DNA from 2 places in the Bradyrhizobium amphicarpaeae genome. Region 2 is predicted to be linked to the other one. Evidence: riboswitches for the same ligand, from Rfam matches in the RefSeq annotation. Region 2 holds a riboswitch; the other holds the start of a gene.
What was found. A riboswitch is a leader RNA that binds a small molecule or an ion and turns the genes downstream of it on or off. The one in region 2 is predicted to bind S-adenosylmethionine.

Region 1 (6,562 bases), 1.2 Mb from region 2:
TTCTCGATAATATGCGCGTGGTGGCGCAGGAGCACGACATCCCGCTGTTTGATCGTTTTGCGATCATGCGGCAGTGGAATGATCAGGGTCAGTTCGACCTGTTCAGCCCGTCCCGCGGGCCCGAGCTGGCGAAACAGGTCCATGATTGCATTGGCCGGGCGTTGGCACAGTTCGTGATCGACGCAGCCCATCTGGAGCCGGCCCAGCAGCAAAATTGAGGTCTAGCGTTAATGAGTTCTCTCCGCCCTTTTTGCCTGACGGCATGGCTGGCCGCGCCTGCAGCAGCAGTGCTGTTGCTGCTGGCACCGGCCGCGCATGCGCAGAGCCAAGCCGCGCAGGCGACGCCCGCGCCGGCGCAGTCGGCTGATCCCGCGCCCGCTTCGCCCTCCCAGACCACCGTCGCGGCAAGGTCATCCGAGCAGCGCGGCGTCACCGCGCGCGCCATCGACAAAGTGAAAGAGGTCGCGAAGTCCGCCGCCGATATTTTCAGCCGGGTGCCGTGCCTGCCGCCGAAAGGCGGCGCGAAGGCGATGGGCTCGCTGCCGCATGTCGCGGGCAAGCTGGTCGCGGGCAAGCCCGTCGTCATCGTCGCGTTCGGCTCGTCGTCGACCGCGGGCTTCGGCGCCAGCTCGCCGGAGTTCAACTATCCGAACCGTCTCGCCGCGCAGCTGCGCCGCCACTATCCGACCGCCGACATCTCCGTCGTCAATGCCGGCGTCGGCGGCGAGGATGCGCCCGAGATGATGAAGCGCCTTCAGACGCAGGTGATCGACGTGCATCCGGATCTCGTGATCTGGCAGGTCGGCACCAACGCGGTGCTGCGCAATCTCGATCCCGGTGAGACCGCAAAGCTGGTCGAGGACGGCATCAGCCGCATCCAGGCCGCCGGCGATGCCGACATCGTGCTGGTCGATCCGCAATATTCGCCGGCGGTCAACCAGCGCAAGGAGAGCGCCGGCAAGATGGTGAATTTGCTCGGCAAGGTTGCCGAGCTGCGTCACGTCGGCATCTTCCCGCGCTTCGAGGTGATGCGCGATTGGCACGAGAACCAGTCGATCCCGGTCGAGAGCTTCGTCATCGCCGACGGCTTGCACATGAACGATTGGGGCTACGCCTGCTTCGCGCAGCTGCTCGGCGACGACATCATCCGCTCCGTCGGCCAGATCAAGTTGGGCGTGAACGTGCCGGCGGACGTGCGGACATACCGGCCGATGTGACTCGGTGCCGTAGGGTGGGTTAGTACTACTGAGTCAGCCTGTCGCGGTCTATTGAGACTGAGAATCAAGTATTTGGGGAGATTCGTTATTTGGCACTTGGAGGGCCAGATGGATCTCGATCAGGGCGGAGATTGCGAAGCGCGGTTTGGGAAGTACGTAGCGGGTCTTGGGAGCGTGATCGGTCACGCGGATCGGACGAGGCAGCTGCGTGACTACTGCACCGGCCTGATACTGCCGGGTGAGCGCAAGAGCGTGGAGCCGATGGCAGCGCGGACGGCACCGGCTCGAGCGTCCGCCCAGCACCAATCTCTGTTGCATTTTGTCGCCGACGCGACCTGGTCGGACGAGGATGTGCTCGCCAAGGTGCGAGAGCTTGTGCTGCCTGCGATCGAGAGGAGCGGACCGATCGAGGCGTGGATCATCGACGACACCTCGTTCCCCAAGCAAGGCAAGCATTCGGTCGGCGTACATCACCAATATTGCGGGCAACTCGGCAAGCAGGCCAATTGCCAGGTGGCAGTGTCGCTGTCGATCGCCAACCGCTCTGCCAGCTTGCCGGTCGCCTATCGGCTCTATCTTTCACAGGAGTGGGCCAAGGACCGTGTCCGACGGAACAAGGCAGGCGTTCCGAAGGAGGTCAAGTTCAAGACAAAGTCGCAAATTGCACTGGAGCAGATCAGATGGGCCTGCAAGGCCGGCCTGCCGCGCGGCGTTGGACTGATGGACGCGGCCTATGGCAGGGACTCGCAACTGCGCGCGGGCATGACGGAGTTGGGGGTGCCTTACGTGGTCAGCATCGTGCCGACCATATTGATGTGGGCCCCAGGCAGCGGCCCACGGCGGATGGACAAGCCGATGAACAACACGGGCCGTCGCGACGAGCCCGATCTGATCTCGGCCAAGAAGGTGGCGCTCGGTTTGCCGAAGCAGGCCTGGCGCACGGTGACGTGGCGCGAAGGCTCGGCTGAGAAGTTGTCCTCGCGCTTCGCGCATGTGCGCGTCCGCGTCGGGTACAACAAGCTGATCCCCGAGACATCATCGCCCGAATGGCTGTTGATCGAATGGCCGGAGGGCGAAGCAGAGCCCACCAGATACTGGCTCTCGACCTTGCCCGAGACTATCGACATCCAGCAGCTCGTCGACATGGCCAAGCTGCGTTGGCGCATCGAGCGCGACTATCAGGAGCTGAAGCAGGAGGTCGGACTCGGTCACTACGAGGGACGCGGCTGGCGCGGCTTCCATCACCACGCGACCCTGTGCATCGCGGCTTATGGGTTCTTGATCGCCGAGCAGGCGATGATTCCCCCCTCAGGACCTCGTTCCGTCACGCCGCTCCAGGTCCCTGCCTTACCCGACGATTATCGACCCAGAGGCTCTGCCCGCGCGGCCTGAACGCCACGTCCCAAACTCGATCGCAACCGTGCGCGTGCGGCTGATTTACGATCTCATCAAAACCTTGTCACGGTGTCCCTGCTGCGGAGCCATCGCCCCACCTAGAACCCGACGAACGACCGTGACGCAGTAAGATTAGGCGAAGCCGTAACCCACCATGCATCAACTGCCGTAGGCGGGGGTGGTACCGTAGGGTGGGCAAAGGCGCAAAGCGCCGTGCCCACCATCGCTCACTGAGACGAAGGAAGCAGGCGTGGGCACGCTTCGCTTTGCCCACCCTACGAGATTCGGGCTCGGTGGCTCACGCCTTCTCCAGCGCCGCGGTGAGATCCTCGATCAGATCATCCGCATGCTCCAGCCCCGCCGAGAAGCGGATGAACCCTTCGCTGATGCCGAGCGCGGCGCGGTCCTCCGGCTTCAGGCGCTGATGCGTCGTGGTCGCCGGATGGGTGACGAGGCTCTTGGCGTCGCCGAGATTGTTGGAGATCTTCGACAGCTTCAATGCATTGAGCACGCGGAACGCCGCCGGCTTGCCGCCCTTGACCTCGAAGCCGACCAGCGTCGAGCCGCCGCGCATCTGCTTTTTCACCAGCGCCGCCTGCGGATGATCGGCGCGGCCCGGGAAGACCAGCCGCGAGATCTTCGGATGGCTCGCCAGCACGTCGGCGACGCGCGCGGCGGTCTCGGTCTGCGCGCGCACACGCACGCCCAGCGTCTCCAGGCCCTTGAGCAGGACCCAGGCGTTGAACGGCGAGATCGACGGGCCGGTCTGGCGCATGAAATTGTGGATGTGCTCGGCGATGAAGGCCTCGGACGACAGGATGATGCCGCCGAGGCAGCGGCCCTGGCCGTCGATATGCTTGGTCGCGGAATAGACCACGACGTCGGCGCCGAGTGCGAGCGGGCTCTGCCAGATCGGCGTTGCGAACACGTTGTCGACGACGAGCCGCGCGCCGGCCTTGTGCGCGATCTCGGCGATGGCAGGAATGTCGAGCACATCCAGCGTCGGGTTGGTCGGGCTCTCCAGGAAGAACGTCTTGGTGTTGGGCCGCACGGCGCGCTGCCATTCGTCGAGATTGGCTCCGTCAACCAGCGTGGTCTCGATGCCGTAGCGCGGCAGCAGGTCCTGCACGACGTAGAGGCACGAGCCGAACAGCGCGCGGGAGGCGACCAGATGATCGCCGGCCTTGAGCGGCGCCAGGATCGCGGTCGTCACCGCGGCCATGCCTGTCGCGGCCGAGCGGGCGGCCTCGGCGCCTTCGAGCTCGATCATGCGGCGCTCGAACATCGCGATGGTGGGATTGGAATAGCGCGAATAGATGAAGCCCGGATCCTCGCCCTTGAACCGCGCCTCGCATTGCTCGGCGCTGTCGTAGACATAGCCCTGGGTCAGGAACAGCGCCTCCGACGTCTCGCCATATTGCGAGCGCAGGGTGCCCGAATGGACCAGGCGGGTTTCGGGACGGTAGTTGGCAGTCGACTTCGACATAGGTACCTCCGACATGACCGTCTCGTCGAAAACGGTCACAAAAAAACCGGCCTGGATATATCCACGGGCCGGGATCACAGAGGTCCCCGGCCTGTTTAGCGACTTATTTAACGTGGCTGCAAGCCGGCCGGCTCAAATCACCACGGGATAAGTGATGCTCATAATCCGCAATGCCCTTTCCGTCAAGGCGTCCATCGGATAGCCGTAAAAGACTTGTATTTCCGGCATGTCCGGATGCATCTGACCCCCGATGAGGACTCCCGGTTGACGTTCACGGTCGCGCCCGACGCCAATGGTATCCTGCCCGACCGCATGATCGCGGCGATGGCGGCGGCGGGGCTGATCCTGCCCGCCTATGATTTCGTCGAGAGCCAGATCCAGCCGGCGAGCCTCGATCTGCGTCTCGGCGACATCGCCTATCGCGTCCGCGCCAGCTTCCTGCCCGGCCCAGGCGCCACCGTCGCCGAACGCATCGACGAATTGAAGCTGCACGAGTTCAGCCTCGCCGACGGCGCGGTGCTGGAGACCAACTGCGTCTACATCGTGCCGCTGCTGGAGAGCCTGGCGCTGCCGCCGGAGATCGTCGCGGCCGCGAACCCGAAAAGCTCCACCGGCCGGCTCGACGTCTTCACCCGCGTCATCGCCGACGGCACCCGCCGCTTCGACATGATCGGCGCCGGCTATCACGGCCCGCTCTATGCCGAGATCAGCCCGAAGACGTTTCCGGTACTGGTCAGCGAGGGCTCGCGTCTCAGCCAGGTGCGCTTCCGCACCGGCGACGCCATCCTTAATCCCGACGAACTCGATGCCCTGCATGCCGCCGAGCGCCTCGTCGACATCGACGACGCCGATCTCTCGGGCGGCGTCGCAGTCTCCGTCGATCTCTCCGGCGAAAAGTCAAACGGCTTCGTCGGCTACCGCGCCAAGCGGCACACCGGCGTCGTCGACGTCGATCGTCGCGCCGGCTATTCCGTCGATGACTTCTGGGAACCGATCTCGGCCCGTCCCGACGGCAGCCTGATCCTCGATCCCGGCGAGTTCTATATCCTGGCCTCCAAGGAAGCCGTGCAGGTGCCGCCCGACTACGCCGCGGAGATGGTGCCGTTCGATCCGCTGGTCGGCGAATTCCGCGTGCACTATGCCGGATTCTTTGATCCCGGCTTCGGCTATGCCGGCGCGGGCGGATTGGGATCGCGCGCGGTGCTCGAGGTGCGCTCGCGCGAAGTGCCGTTCATCCTCGAGCACGGCCAGATCGTCGGCCGCCTCGTCTACGAGAAGATGCTGGCTCGTCCCGACGCGATGTACGGCCAGCGCATCGGGTCGAACTACCAGGCCCAGGGGTTGAAGTTGAGCAAGCATTTCCGGGTGTAGCGCCGCCATCTCCTGCTGCCACAGTCGCCACCGTCATCCTGAGGTGCGCGCTCTTGCGCGCCTCGAAGGATGGGCCGCGAGTGCCTGTGGCCCATCCTTCGAGGCTTCACCTCGCGATGCAAGCGCATCGCAAGGCTCGCACCTCAGGATGACGGCTGAGATTGTGGCTGGTTGCGCCTCTCTGTCAGCGATGACACACTCCCGCAAAACAACAAGCCGGGAGCGAAACCAATGACCGCCGCAAGTGATGCCGCGCAGGAAGCCCAATGGGCACGCTGGCGCGCGGTCGCCGATCTCTATCACGCTTACTTCACCGGCCTCATCCTCACCGTCGTTACGCGGCGCGGCACCGCGGATGCCGCCGAGTTCGTCTTCCGCGTGTTCCGCCGCCAGCAGCAGGAGCGCTTTCTGCCGGGGCTGAAGAAGCTCGGGATCGATCATCTGCCGCCGGCGGTGGCGGCCGCGCAATATCATTATCTCTCCAACTGGATCGGCGGCGTGCATGTCGAATACATGTATGAGAGCGACGCCAAGGCCTGGATCCGTTATCCGCCGCCGCGCTGGATCTGGAAGGGCACCGCGATCTGCGGCGTACCGGGCGAGGTGAGCCGCGCGATGCTGCGCGGATGGCACGCCAATAACGGCGCAGCGCTCGGCGATCTCAGGCTCGGCTTCGTCTGCACCAAGCAGAGCGTCGACGGCCAGGACGGACTCGAAGGCTATTATCACCAGTACGACCATCCGCTCGAGCAGGACCAGCGGCTCGTGTTCGCGCGCCACCTCGAAGCGCCGTTGTTCGATGCGAAGACCGCGCCGGCTCTGCCGGTTGCGAGCTGGCCGAGACCGCGGCTGGAAAAAGCCTATCGCAATTACGCGATGGAATATGTCCGCACCGCCGCGCCCGTCATGGTGCAGCTGTTCGGACCGGAGGATGCGAGCTATCTGCTGCACCTCACCGGCAAGCTGATCGGCATGCAATATTTCGACGAGGTCGCCTCCGCACTGGCGATGCGCCGCGGCGGCGCGAATGAATTCGCCGCGTTCCTGGATGCGTTGTTCGCCGCGCAGGATGACGTCGCCGAGACCACGCAAT
Region 2 (6,562 bases):
TGAAGTCTCGCAGCGTCGCGTTCGAAGCGCGAGGAATAGCGATGATGATATCTGCTGGCGTGATGCACGTAAGCGTGCCGCTCTGCGCTGTGACGATGATGAGGCCGCGCGGAGGCCGGAGAAACGAATACGGCAAATGCCGCGGAGAAAATCGCCAGCGCGACAACACAACGCGACAGGCGATACGCAAACAACTCAACCATTCTTCATCCTTCGTTGACACCCCCATTTCCCGTCGACCCGTGCAAGAGTCGACATCCAGCTGGCCGTTAAGCCGCCGGATGTGGCGAGAAAAAGACGCCGCGCCGCGTGAATGGCTGCGATGATTTTGTGCCGATACTGGATCGAGGCTGCCGCATTGCGGACAACAGCATTAACTGCGATCCTGCAGAGGCGGCTTCAAGAGAGGGAAACGGTTAATGCCCCACGCCACGACCAGGGACGACGTCCGCATCTATTTCGAGGAAGCGGGTCAGGGAACGCCAATCATTTTTCTGCACGAATTCGCTGCCGACCATACCAATTGGGAGCCGCAGATGCGCTACTTTTCGCGCGGCCACCGCTGCATCACCTATTCGGCGCGCGGCTACACGCCGTCGGACGTGCCTGATGGCGAGGTCTACAGCTACACGCATTTCTACACCGATGCGCTCGCGGTGCTCGATCATCTCAAGATCGAGCGCGCGCATCTGGTCGGCCTGTCGATGGGCGCCTACTCGTCGCTCCAGATCGGGCTCAACGCGCCGCAGCGCGCGCTGTCGATGACGCTGGCCGGCGTCGGCTCGGGCTCGGAGATCGAGAACCTGGAGGCCTGGCGCAAGCAGTGCCGCGCCAATGCCGAGCAGTTCGAGACGCTGGGCTCCGCGGATGTCGCGAAAGTCACGCGCGAGGCGCCGAGCCGGATTCCCTTCCTGGTGAAGGACCCGCGCGGCCACGCCGATTTCTACGCCGCGCTGGCGCGCCACGATTCCAAAGGCTCGGCGCGCACGATGCGTGGCTTCCAGGGCGGCCGCCCCTCGATCTTTGCGATGACGGAAGCGATCAAGAAAGCATCCACGCCTGCGCTGATCATCTGCGGCGACGAGGACGATCCCTGCATCGGACCGAGCCTGTTCCTGAAGCAGCATCTGCCTGCGGCCGGACTCGCGATGTTTCCGAAGTCGGGTCACGTGCTCAACCTCGAAGAGCCCGCGCTGTTCAACGAGAGCGTCGGACGGTTCGTGACGCTGGTGGAAGCGGGGCGTTGGCCGGTGCGGGATCCGCGCTCGCTGGTGGCGCATTAGCTGTCATTCCGGGATGCGCCGAAGGGGCAGGCCCGGAATCCATTAGGCGACAAGCGCTGTGGCACGATGGATTCTCAGATGCGCGATTGCGCATCATAGCTCGCGCTTCGCACGCCCCGGAATGACGGAGAGAGCAGCGTAGCCCGGATGGAGCGCAAGCGTAATCCGGGTTTCTTGCGCGCGGCACGATCGCCCCGGATTGCGCTGCGCTCCACCCGGGCTACGGTCGTTCGCAATGACGAAAAGCTACTTTCCGCTACCCCTGCTGAGCAGAAACACAGCCTGCTCGCCGAACATGTTCCACACCCACCAGGGCAGGTTGAGCGGCACCGGCCGGCCGTAGAGGTCGAGCGCCACCGAACGCTCCATCTTGACGTTGATCTCGTCGCAGAGCTCGACGAAATCCTTGATGGTGCAGAAATGGATGTTGGCGGTGTCGTACCAGGTTGCCGGCAAATTCTCGGTGCGCGGCATGTGGCCGCCGATCAGGAGCTGGAGCCGCATCTTCCAGAAGCCGAAATTCGGGAACGAGACGATGGCACGGCGGCCGATGCGCAGCAGGTTCTCCAGCACCACGCGCGGCTGACGCGTTGCCTGCAGCGTCTGCGACAGGATCACGTAGTCGAAGGCGTCATCCGGATAGTTGACGAGGTCGGTGTCGGCATCGCCCTGCACCACCGCCAGCCCCTTGGCGACGCAGCGGTTGACGCCCTCGCGCGACAGCTCGATGCCGCGGCCGTCGATGCCGCGGTTTTCCAGCAACTGAAGCAGATCGCCCTCGCCGCAGCCGACGTCGAGCACTTTCGAGCCGGGCTTGACCATCTCGGCCACCAGCCGATGATCGGCGCGAAAATCACCGGACTGCCCGGTCGCAACGCCGCCCAGCGGCAATACTTCCTGCACGGACATGCTAGCCATCCTTCAGTCCGCGCGCCTTGCCCGCCGATTGCAGGAACGCGCGGGAGATATCGAGGAATTCGGGCACGTCGAGCAGGAAGGCGTCGTGGCCGCGATCGGTCTCGATCTCGGCAAACGACACCCGCGCGCTCGAGGCGTTCAGCGCGTGCACCAGCGCGCGCGATTCCGAGGTCGGGAACAGCCAGTCGCTGGTGAAGGAGACCACGCAGAAGCGGGTCTTGATGTCCGCGTACGCCTTCGCGAGCACGCCGCCATGGTCGGCGGCGATGTCGAAGTAATCCATCGCGCGCGTCAGATAGAGATAGGAATTGGCATCGAACCGCTCGACGAAGGACGAGCCCTGGTAGCGCAGATAGGACTCGACCTGGAAGTCGGCGTCGAACGAGAAGGTCGGCAGCTCACGGTCCTGCATGCGCCGGCCGAACTTGCGATGCAGCGCGGCGTCGGAGAGATAGGTGATGTGCGCGGCCATCCGCGCCACCGCCAGCCCGCGATGCGGATGGATGCCCTGATCGGCGTAGCCGCCGCCACGCCAGTCGGGATCGGCCATCACCGCCTGGCGGCCGAGCTCGTGGAAGGCGATGTTCTGCGCCGAGTGCCGCGTCGCGCAGGCGATCGCCAGCGCGGAGAACACGCGGCCCGGATAGGCCGCGGTCCATTGCAGCACCTGCATGCCGCCCATCGAGCCGCCGACCACCGCAAACAGCGTGTCGATGCCGAGCCGGTCGATCAGCATGGCCTGTGCACGCACCATGTCGGGGATGGTGATCACGGGGAATTCCAGGCCCCACACTTTGCCGGTGGCGGGATTGATCGACGCCGGCCCGGTCGAGCCCATGCAGCCGCCGATCACGTTGGAGCAGATGATGAAGTAGTGCTTGGGATCGATGGGGCGGCCGGGGCCGACCAGCGTCTCCCACCAGCCTGGCTTGCCGGTGACGGGATGCACGTTGGCGACATGCTGATCGCCGGTCAGCGCATGGCAGATCAGCACCGCGTTGGAGCGATCGGCGTTGAGCTCGCCATAGGTCTGGTAGGCGATCTGGAACGGGGTGAGATCGACGCCGCAATCGAGCCGCAGCGGCTGCTCGGCGCCGAAATGCGCGATCTGCGAGCTTGGATGATCCACCTCGTGCGACCGCTCGTCGGCGCTGATCGCAGGACTCGGTATCGACTTGACGTCACCCATCTGACCATCGACCTCGTTTGCGGTCGGGCTCGAGACCGCATTGAAATCAGGCCATGAAAAACCCGGCCTGAACGATAGGTTCGGCCGGGATCGAAAACGTCCCCGGCCTGTTTAGCGAGTTTTTTAACGTGGCTGCAAGCCGGCCGGCTCAAATGACCACGGAACGGGCAAAAGCTACCGTCTTGGGAGGTTTTCGTCAAGTCGCTGACAGGATCGACCAAATTCGCCTGCCACGCCGTCGACGGAAAGCAGCGTCATTTCTCTTTGCTTTCGCAGCCCTGACTGCCTAATCAGGGCATCCCCCATCGGAACGATCGACCGCCAGACATGTCCCAAATTCCGCCCGCGCCACCATCGCTGCAGGAACTGCGCAAGGAGATCGACGCGATCGACGAGGGCATGCATCGCCTGCTGATGCAGCGCGGCGACATCATCGACCGCCTGATCCAGGTGAAGCAGACCCAGGAGGTCGGCTCGGCGTTCCGCCCGGCGCGCGAGGCCTCGATGATGCGCGACCTCGTGCAGCGGCATCGCGGCATCCTGCCGCTCGACACGGTCGAGAGCATCTGGCGCGTCATCATCTCGACGTTCACTTACGTGCAGGCGCCGTTCTCCGTGCATGCCGACATCTCCGTGAGCGAGCCGGCGATGCGCGATTCCGCGCGCTTCCATTTTGGTTTCACCGTCCCTTACGTCGCGCATTTCAGCGCGCAGGCCGCGGTCGAGGCGGTGGCGAAATCCAAGGGCGACCTGGCGCTGGTCTCGGCGACGTCGAGCCGCACGCCGTGGTGGCTCTCGCTCGAGGAAAAAGGCGCGCCGAAGATCATCGCGCGCATGCCCTTCGTCGAGCGTGCCGACCATCCGGCCGCATTGCCGGTGTTCGCGATCTCGCGCGTCCCCGACAGCGCCCTGGTGACCGAGGTCGAGACCTTCAGCGTCCGCGTGTCCGGGTGGAACGCCGAGGTCGCGCGCGCCCTGTCGCCGCTCGCCGAGATCGTCGCGGTGCCCGATACCGCCTTCGACGGCGCCGCGCTGCTGATCTCGGTCACGAGCGCGACCAGCATCGACAAAATCAGGGCTGCCCTGATCGAGGCGGGGGCCTCGGTGCGGTCCACGGCCCTCGTCGGCAGCCACGCAACGCGCTATACGGTGCCCCCGACCGGGGCAAAATCGTAAACCACGCGCCGCGCCCCGCCATTTTCGGAGTTCAAGATGTCCCGCCCCGTGCCGAATCCCGGCATTCTCGATATTGCGCCCTACACGCCCGGCAAGAGCCCGGTCGCCGAGCCGGGCCGCAAGGTGTTCAAGCTCTCCGCCAACGAGACGCCGTTCGGGCCCTCGCCCAAGGCGATCGAGGCGTTCAAGAACGTGGCGGATCACCTGGAGGACTATCCTGAAGGAACCTCGCGCGTGCTGCGCGAGGCGATCGGCCGCGCCTTCGGCCTTGACCCGAACCGGATCATCTGCGGCGCCGGCTCGGACGAGATCCTCAATCTGCTCGCCCACACCTATCTCAGCCACGGCGACGAGGCGATCTCCACCACGCACGGCTTCCTGGTTTACCCGATCGCGACCATGGCGGTCGGCGCCAAGAACGTCGTTGCAGCCGAGAAGAACCTCACCTGCGACGTCGACGCGATCCTCAAGGCGGTGACGCCGAAGACCAAGCTGGTCTGGCTCGCCAACCCCAACAATCCGACCGGGACCTATATCCCGTTCGACGAGGTCAAGCGGCTGCGGGCCGGCCTGCCCTCGCACGTGCTGCTGGTGCTCGACGCCGCCTATAGCGACTACGTCTCGCGCAACGATTACGAGATGGGGATCGAGCTGGTCGCCACCACGGAGAATACCGTGGTGACCCACACCTTCTCCAAGATCCACGGCCTCGCCGCGCTGCGCATCGGCTGGATGTTCGGGCCCGAGCACATCATCGACGCCGTCAACCGCATCCGCGGTCCCTTCAACGTGTCGACGCCGGCGATGTACGCCGCGGTCGCCGCGATCGAGGACACCGCGCACCAGGCGATGTCGAAGCAGTTCACCGAGACCTGGCGCAACCGGCTGACCGAGGAGATCGGCAAGCTCGGATTGAAGGTGACGCCGAGCGTCGCCAATTTCGTGCTGATCCATTTCCCGACCGACAAGGGCAAGACCGCCGACGAGGCCGACGCGTTCCTGACCAAGCGCGGCCTGGTGCTGCGCGGCCTGAAGAACTACGGCCTGCCGCATTCGCTGCGCATGACCATCGGCACCGAGGAGGCCAACCGCCTCGTGTTGGATGGCCTTCGCGATTTCATGGCCGGCAAATGAGCAGCGCGCCGCACTTCCAGCGCGTCGCGCTGATCGGCTTCGGCCTGATCGGCGGCTCGATCGCGCGCGCTGCGAAGCTCCAGGGCCTGGCCGGCGAGATCGTCACCACCGCGCGATCGGAAAGGACCCGCGCGCGGGTGATGGAGCTCGGCATCGTCGATCAGGTCGTGGCGACCAATGCGGACGCCGTGAAGGATGCCGACCTCGTCATCCTCTGTATTCCCGTCGGCGCCTGCGGGCCGGTGGCGCAGGAGATTGCCGCGCACCTGAAGCCCGGCGCGATCGTGTCCGACGTCGGCTCGGTCAAGGGCGCCATCGTCAGGGACATGGCGCCGCACCTGCCGAAGACGGTTCATTTCGTGCCCGCGCATCCTGTCGCCGGCACCGAGCATTCGGGACCGGATTCGGGTTTCGCCGAGCTCTTCATCAACCGCTGGTGCATTCTCACCCCGCCGGAAGGCGTCGATGCCGCGGCCACCGATCGCCTGCGCGCGTTCTGGGCTGCGATGGGCGCCAAGGTCGAGGTGATGACGCCGGATCATCACGATCTCGTGCTGGCGATCACCAGCCATCTGCCGCACCTGATCGCCTACACCATCGTCGGCACCGCCGACGAGCTGGCGCAGGTCACGGAATCCGAGGTGATCAAGTTCTCCGCCGGCGGTTTTCGCGACTTCACCCGCATCGCGGCCTCGGACCCGACGATGTGGCGCGACGTCTTCCTCGCCAACAAGGAAGCCGTGCTGGAGATGCTCGGCACCTTCACCGAGGACCTTTCAAAACTGACGCGCGCGATCCGGCGCGGTGACGGCGAAGCGCTGTTCGACCATTTCACCCGCACCCGTGCCATCCGCCGCGGCAT

Region 1: it holds a riboswitch for S-adenosylmethionine, as region 2 does, so the genes downstream of both, CIT40_RS31590 (O-succinylhomoserine sulfhydrylase) here and metX (homoserine O-acetyltransferase MetX) in region 2, are expected to answer to the same signal.

Annotation. Positions count from the first base shown of each region.
Region 1 is NZ_CP029426.2:6,721,647-6,728,208, reverse strand. Features, by position in the region: gene CIT40_RS31605 (SGNH/GDSL hydrolase family protein) at 1-218, shown strand, start outside; gene CIT40_RS31600 (SGNH/GDSL hydrolase family protein) at 231-1,217, shown strand; gene CIT40_RS31595 (IS701 family transposase) at 1,326-2,609, shown strand; gene CIT40_RS31590 (O-succinylhomoserine sulfhydrylase) at 2,911-4,098, opposite strand; SAM riboswitch at 4,173-4,252, opposite strand; gene CIT40_RS31585 (2'-deoxycytidine 5'-triphosphate deaminase) at 4,333-5,469, shown strand; gene CIT40_RS31580 (hypothetical protein) at 5,701-6,562, shown strand, end outside.
Region 2 is NZ_CP029426.2:935,759-942,320, reverse strand. Features, by position in the region: gene CIT40_RS04615 (TIGR02594 family protein) at 1-203, opposite strand, end outside; gene CIT40_RS04610 (alpha/beta fold hydrolase) at 420-1,283, shown strand; gene metW (methionine biosynthesis protein MetW) at 1,530-2,192, opposite strand; gene metX (homoserine O-acetyltransferase MetX) at 2,194-3,390, opposite strand; SAM riboswitch at 3,481-3,560, opposite strand; gene CIT40_RS04595 (chorismate mutase) at 3,718-4,566, shown strand; gene hisC (histidinol-phosphate transaminase) at 4,603-5,700, shown strand; gene CIT40_RS04585 (prephenate/arogenate dehydrogenase family protein) at 5,697-6,562, shown strand, end outside.